Regions from separate parts of the Fictibacillus marinisediminis genome, predicted to be linked through region 1. Evidence: a T-box and tRNA genes for the amino acid it is inferred to sense, from the RefSeq annotation. Region 1 holds a T-box; the other holds one or more tRNA genes.
The links. The T-box of region 1 lies ahead of pheS (phenylalanine--tRNA ligase subunit alpha). A T-box ahead of a tRNA ligase gene usually reads a tRNA of that ligase, here a tRNA-Phe.
Positions count from the first base shown of each region.

Region 1 (3,381 bases):
ATTGGACGGATTCCTGCTGCAATCAAACGGTTTTGCAGCCAAAGAGGTGATGGCGCGATCGATACATTCTTTATCACCATAGCTCCGTAGTAAGGATTATCTTCTTTTGCATCAACTTTTACCGAAATATAATCTGAAGCTTTTTCAGCTGTATAATCTAAGGAAACTTCAGGAAGACGAAGCTCCTCATTTAGAATGGCAGCAACCTCATAAGCCACACCAATCATGTTTAAGCAGTCCGCACGGTTAGGTGTCAATCCGAGTTCAAGAACATAGTCATCCAGGTTCAAATAACTCAAGGCATCGCTGCCAACTTCCGCATCGGAAGGCATAACGAAAATCCCTGTTGAATACTCTTTTGGCACCAATTTCGTTTCCACACCAAGTTCAGTGAGTGAACAGATCATTCCATGAGACGCTTCTCCGCGAAGTTTCGCTTTCTTAATCTTGAAGTTTCCAGGAAGTACAGCACCTACTTGCGCTACCGGCACTTTTTGGCCAGCAGCCACGTTTGGAGCACCGCACACGATTTGTACCGGATCTCCTTCACCGATGTCGACTTTACAGACACGGAGTTTATCGGCATTTGGATGCTGAACACATTCCAGCACATGTCCGACGACCACTCCTGTAATCCCTTTGTTGAGGGATTCCACGATTTCTACTTCAATTCCGCTTTTCGTAATTTTTTCACCAAGCTCTGCAGCACTGATATTAATATTTACATACTCTTTCAGCCAGTTATATGAAACTAACACAGGGTTCCCCTCCTTATGCCTTTTTAAATTGTTTTAAGAAACGAAGATCGTTTGTGTAAAAATGACGGATATCATCAATTCCATACTTCAGCATCGCAATCCGTTCAGGGCCCATTCCAAATGCAAACCCTGTGTATTTCTTCGAGTCGAAGCCTGCCATCTCCAATACGTTCGGATGGACCATACCTGCTCCAAGGATCTCAATCCAGCCAGTATGCTTACAGATCGAACAGCCTTTTCCACCACATTTAAAACAGGAAATATCCATCTCGACAGACGGTTCTGTGAATGGGAAAAAACTTGGGCGCAAACGGATTTTGCGCTCTTCGCCGAACATTTTTTTTGCGAAGGTTTCAAGAACACCTTTTAAGTCACTCAAGCGGACATTCTCATCGACGACAAGTCCTTCGATCTGCATGAACTGATGAGAGTGAGTCGCATCATCGTCATCCCTTCTGTACACTTTCCCCGGAGAAATAATTTTGACCGGGCCTCTTCCGTGATGTTTTTCCATCGTTCTTGCCTGCACCGGAGAAGTCTGTGTACGAAGCAGAATGTCTTCTGTAATAAAGAATGAATCCTGCATGTCTCTTGCCGGATGTCCTTTCGGTAGGTTCAGTGCTTCAAAATTGTAATAATCGGTTTCCACTTCAGGGCCTTCTGCCACCGTGAAGCCCATCGTTAAGAAAAGATCTTCAATCTCTTCAACGACTGCCGTTAACGGATGAGAGTTCCCCTTTCTGGCCGGCCGGCCCGGAAGTGTAACATCGATCGATTCTTTTTTCAGCTTTTCTTCAATAGCAGCCTGTTCCATCTGGCTGATTTTCGCATCAAGCGCGGCTGTGATCGCATCCCTTACTTCATTCGCATAAGCCCCAATAACAGGACGTTCTTCCGGAGATAGTTTCCCCATCCCTTTAAGTACTTCTGTGATCGGCCCTTTTTTACCCAAATAAGATACTTTGATGTCCTGTAATTCTTTCAGCTCATTTGCTTGCTGAATTTTCACCAATGCTTCTTCCTTTAATGCCTGCAATCGGTCCTGCATAACATCTTGCCTCCTTTAGAAAATAAAAAAACCCCGTCCATAAAAGGGACGAGGATTCGCGGTACCACCCAGATTAATCAAGAATTTTGGCCAACGCCATCATACTTGTTCACTTCGTTTTCATAACGGACTAGGTCCGGTCCACCCTACTGTAGGTTCAGGCGACTGCTCAGGAGCGAATTCGATAAATTCTACCGGAGAAACACTTTCAGTCAAGGTATTTCCTCCCTTTACCGGCGAGTTCTTATTTACTACTCTCCATCGATGCATTTTATTCATGCAGTTGTCTTCTTATTATAGTTGAACTTCCCTATCTGTGCAATTGCCAATCTGTTTTAATAGTGTATTCCCTTTTGTTATTTCCTGTTCTTCTGAAGTTCATACAGCATGATTCCAGCCGCAACAGCAACGTTCAGTGATTCAGCATTCCCGAACATCGGGATATAGACAAGCTGGTCTGCGGATTCCATAATTTCCATCCGCACTCCGCTGCCTTCGTTTCCTACAACGAGCGCAAACGTCCCTGAAGATTGCACGTCATGCAATGATTCGGCACCTTTTAGTGCAGAAACGAAAACAGGTACCTGTTCCTGTCTGCACGCTGCGATCCAATCCTGAAGATTTCCTTTTACAACGGGAAGATGGAACAGCGAACCTTGTGTAGAGCGAAGAACCTTGCTGTTATAAACATCGACAGTTCCTTCACCAAGCACAATCCCGTCCAGACCTGCAGCGTCTGCGGTTCTAATTATTGTACCAAGGTTTCCAGGATCCTGAACGCCGTCCACAAGCAGGTATTTTCCGCCGGCTTTTACTTGTAGCTCCTTTGAACTCATACGGCAGATTGCCAAAACTCCCTGCGGATGTTCAGTATCACTTAGGATTCCCATGATTTTTTTAGAAACTACCCATGGGTCCAGGCGAAGCTGTTCCCAATCATGCGGCATCTGGTAGGATTCCTCTATAATCAGATGAGCAATCTGGACGTTATGGTTCATTGCTTCTTCAATCAGATGAGGCCCTTCAATAATGTATTGTCCTAATTTATCCCGTTCTTTTCTTGTGTACAGTTTTTTCCATTGTTTTATGGAAGCATTTTGTTCTGATTCAATCCGTTTCATTGGGTTCAACCATCCTTTAATCTCTTTCAACTTTTTTTATTATATCTTCAAAATGATACATAATCCATCGGCCCTTAATAAAAACTAGGGAATAGTCACAAACTTAATGAAATAAATCTGTTTGAGGTGATAATGATGGATATCGATATCCGTAAAGCAGTTCTTGCCAATGTTTCCGGAAACAATAAAGAACAATTGGAAAGTACAATCGTTGATGCGATCCAAAGCGGTGAAGAAAAAATGCTTCCTGGTCTTGGCGTACTGTTTGAAGTGATCTGGAAAGAATCCGACAATCAGAAAAAAGAAGAAATGCTTGCAACCCTTTCCAGCGGTTTGAAATAGTAAAAGTCCCGGGAGATCCTCCCGGGATTTTTACTTTTAATACCCTTCATCCTGACGCTGATGATTGATTTCATTCTTTTTGTAGTAACCATCCACGATATTTTCTACCGAG
Region 1 covers NZ_JAIWJX010000002.1:2,911,981-2,915,361, forward strand. The annotation lists gene pheT (phenylalanine--tRNA ligase subunit beta) at 1-758, opposite strand, end outside; gene pheS (phenylalanine--tRNA ligase subunit alpha) at 772-1,806, opposite strand; T-box leader at 1,848-2,080, opposite strand; gene LCY76_RS15525 (TrmH family RNA methyltransferase) at 2,163-2,927, opposite strand; gene sspI (small acid-soluble spore protein SspI) at 3,063-3,269, shown strand; gene LCY76_RS15535 (dUTP diphosphatase) at 3,306-3,381, opposite strand, start outside.

Region 2 (3,381 bases), 2.2 Mb from region 1:
CTGTGCAGCCATAAAGTTTAAACCTTCATTCTGCACATACTTCAGTTCCGGTTTTTGAGGATCGGTTGAGAGAACGGTCGTTACCTTCTTAGAGAAATCTTTGGGGATTTCAATGACCATGTAATACTTCAAACTCTTCAATCCGCTTTTCGCCTCATCGGAATCAACAAATTTCCAGCCGAGGTCTTTTCCTTTTTCCAGATCAGCGACTAAATCCTTCCCTGCATTAATCGTCTCTCCATCTGTATCAGCTCCCTGATCGTTGTTAACGACCGCTACCGGCAGGTTTGACAAGTTGTCATATGGCCCCCACCTAGGAGACAAGAGTATCCCGCCGTACACAACAGGTACGAGCAAGGTGATAATGACTGAAATCAGCAGCCCTTTTTTCGCTGCCAAGCCAGCCATCTCCGCCTTGAACAAACTAAAGACCTTCATCCGCTATTCCCCCATGCTTTAGATTAAAATAAAATACAGGCGAAGGGCTTATGACCAATCACCTATACTAGCACTAAGTATTCTAATAAATGACAAAAAAATCCTTTCTTTTTATGTCTGAAAATTAAAAATATTTTTTATGAACAAAAAAAGAGATCTGAAGTTAATTCAGATCTCTTAGCAGCCCTTAAACAAAGGGAATATTCATTATGTATGGTACCGGTGGTCGGGGTCGAACCGACACTCCCAAGGGAACACGATTTTGAGTCGTGCGCGTCTGCCAATTCCGCCACACCGGCATGCAATTAATCATTAGGCAGTTAAGTTATAAAAATATTATGGTGCCGAGGGCCGGACTCGAACCGGCACGATAGTCACCTACCGCAGGATTTTAAGTCCTGTGTGTCTGCCAATTCCACCACCCCGGCGTTGGGGAATTATGTAGTGGAGGCGGCAACCGGATTCGAACCGGTGGATAAGGGTTTTGCAGACCCTGGCCTTACCACTTGGCTATGCCGCCAGAAACAAACAAAATAATATGGAGCGGAAGACGGGATTCGAACCCGCGACCCCAACCTTGGCAAGGTTGTATTCTACCACTGAACTACTTCCGCATTGATGGCTGGGCTAGCAGGATTCGAACCTACGAGTGACGGAGTCAAAGTCCGTTGCCTTACCACTTGGCTATAGCCCATCATATGGGGCGACTGATGGGAATTGAACCCACGAATGCCGGAATCACAATCCGGTGCGTTAACCACTTCGCCACAATCGCCACATGGCAGGGGCAGTAGGAATCGAACCCACACCAAAGGTTTTGGAGACCTTCGTTCTACCTTTAAACTATGCCCCTAAATTGTTAATGTGCAACAAAAATTTAGATGGTGGAGGGGGACGGATTCGAACCGCCGAACCCAAAGGAGCGGATTTACAGTCCGCCGCGTTTAGCCACTTCGCTACCCCTCCATGAGAGACAAAACCTATTTTAATACAAATCCATCTATTCTTCAAGAAGTAATTTCTTACAGTTCTTGAAAAAAGTGGTGCCGGCTAGAGGACTTGAACCCCCAACCTACTGATTACAAGTCAGTTGCTCTACCAATTGAGCTAAACCGGCAAAAAAAATGGTGGCTCGAGACGGAATCGAACCGCCGACACGAGGATTTTCAGTCCTCTGCTCTACCGACTGAGCTATCGAGCCAAAATGGCGGACCCGACCGGGGTCGAACCGGCGATCTCCTGCGTGACAGGCAGGCATGTTAACCACTACACCACGAGTCCATTTTGGTTGCGGGGACAGGATTTGAACCTGCGACCTTTGGGTTATGAGCCCAACGAGCTACCAGACTGCTCCACCCCGCGATAGTATTGATTATAAGTATAAATGGTGGAGGATGACGGGTTCGAACCGCCGACCCCCTGCTTGTAAGGCAGGTGCTCTCCCAGCTGAGCTAATCCTCCGAAGAAGTAATATGTATAAAAAATGGTGACCCGTACGGGATTCGAACCCGTGTTACCGCCGTGAAAGGGCGGTGTCTTAACCGCTTGACCAACGGGCCATATATTGAAAAGTTATGGCGGAGAGCAAGGGATTTGAACCCTTGATACGGCGGTAACCGTATACACGATTTCCAATCGTGCTCCTTCGGCCACTCGGACAGCTCTCCAAAATATGGCTCCACAGGTAGGACTCGAACCTACGACCGATCGGTTAACAGCCGATAGCTCTACCACTGAGCTACTGTGGAATAATATTAGCCTGGCAACGTCCTACTCTTACAGGGGGAAGCCCCCAACTACCATCGGCGCTGAAGAGCTTAACTTCCGTGTTCGGTATGGGAACGGGTGTGACCTCTTCGCTATCGCCACCAGACATATTTTGAGGTATATTCCCTCAAAACTAGATAACTTCTTCATCCAAACTTTCACTGATGCTAACGTCCAGCTCCATGAACCATATCCTCGAGGTCGTTTCAATCCCTCCTGCGAACACCAAAAACGTGTTCTCGTAAGGATTTCCAACGCTTGTCGGATATAAACGGTTCATACCGCTTTTGTTAATAAGGATAAGCCCTCGACCGATTAGTATCTGTCAGCTCCACGTGTCACCACGCTTCCACACCAGACCTATCAACCTCATCATCTCTAAGGGGTCTTACTCACTTAACGTGATGGGAAATCTCATCTTGAGGGGGGCTTCATGCTTAGATGCTTTCAGCACTTATCCCGTCCACACGTAGCTACCCAGCTATGCCCCTGGCGGAACAACTGGTACACCAGCGGTGTGTCCATCCCGGTCCTCTCGTACTAAGGACAGCTCCTCTCAAATTTCCTGCGCCCGCGACGGATAGGGACCGAACTGTCTCACGACGTTCTGAACCCAGCTCGCGTACCGCTTTAATGGGCGAACAGCCCAACCCTTGGGACCTACTTCAGCCCCAGGATGCGATGAGCCGACATCGAGGTGCCAAACCTCCCCGTCGATGTGGACTCTTGGGGGAGATAAGCCTGTTATCCCCAGGGTAGCTTTTATCCGTTGAGCGATGGCCCTTCCATGCGGAACCACCGGATCACTAAGCCCGACTTTCGTCCCTGCTCGACTTGTAGGTCTCGCAGTCAAGCTCCCTTGTGCCTTTACACTCTGCGAATGATTTCCAACCATTCTGAGGGAACCTTTGGGCGCCTCCGTTACAATTTAGGAGGCGACCGCCCCAGTCAAACTGCCCACCTGACACTGTCTCCGAACCGGATCACGGTTCCAGGTTAGAATTTCAATACAGTCAGGGTAGTATCCCACCGACGCCTCCATCGAAGCTGGCGCTCCGACTTCTCAGGCTCCTACCTATCCTGTACAAACTGTACCAAAATCCAATATCAAGCTGCAGTAAAGCTCCATGGGGTCTTTCCGTCCTGTCGCGGGTAACCTGCATCTTCACAGGTACT
Region 2 covers NZ_JAIWJX010000002.1:718,906-722,286, reverse strand. The annotation lists gene LCY76_RS04035 (YhgE/Pip domain-containing protein) at 1-438, opposite strand, end outside; tRNA gene LCY76_RS04030 (tRNA-Leu) at 653-737, opposite strand; tRNA gene LCY76_RS04025 (tRNA-Leu) at 778-866, opposite strand; tRNA gene LCY76_RS04020 (tRNA-Cys) at 884-958, opposite strand; tRNA gene LCY76_RS04015 (tRNA-Gly) at 978-1,052, opposite strand; tRNA gene LCY76_RS04010 (tRNA-Gln) at 1,058-1,132, opposite strand; tRNA gene LCY76_RS04005 (tRNA-His) at 1,138-1,213, opposite strand; tRNA gene LCY76_RS04000 (tRNA-Trp) at 1,218-1,291, opposite strand; tRNA gene LCY76_RS03995 (tRNA-Tyr) at 1,321-1,404, opposite strand; tRNA gene LCY76_RS03990 (tRNA-Thr) at 1,480-1,555, opposite strand; tRNA gene LCY76_RS03985 (tRNA-Phe) at 1,564-1,639, opposite strand; tRNA gene LCY76_RS03980 (tRNA-Asp) at 1,644-1,719, opposite strand; tRNA gene LCY76_RS03975 (tRNA-Met) at 1,724-1,800, opposite strand; tRNA gene LCY76_RS03970 (tRNA-Val) at 1,824-1,899, opposite strand; tRNA gene LCY76_RS03965 (tRNA-Glu) at 1,923-1,997, opposite strand; tRNA gene LCY76_RS03960 (tRNA-Ser) at 2,014-2,105, opposite strand; tRNA gene LCY76_RS03955 (tRNA-Asn) at 2,112-2,186, opposite strand; rRNA gene rrf (5S ribosomal RNA) at 2,196-2,311, opposite strand; rRNA gene LCY76_RS03945 (23S ribosomal RNA) at 2,501-3,381, opposite strand, start outside.
Region 2: it has a tRNA-Phe gene. The T-box ahead of pheS (phenylalanine--tRNA ligase subunit alpha) is inferred to sense a tRNA for this amino acid. The anticodon was not compared.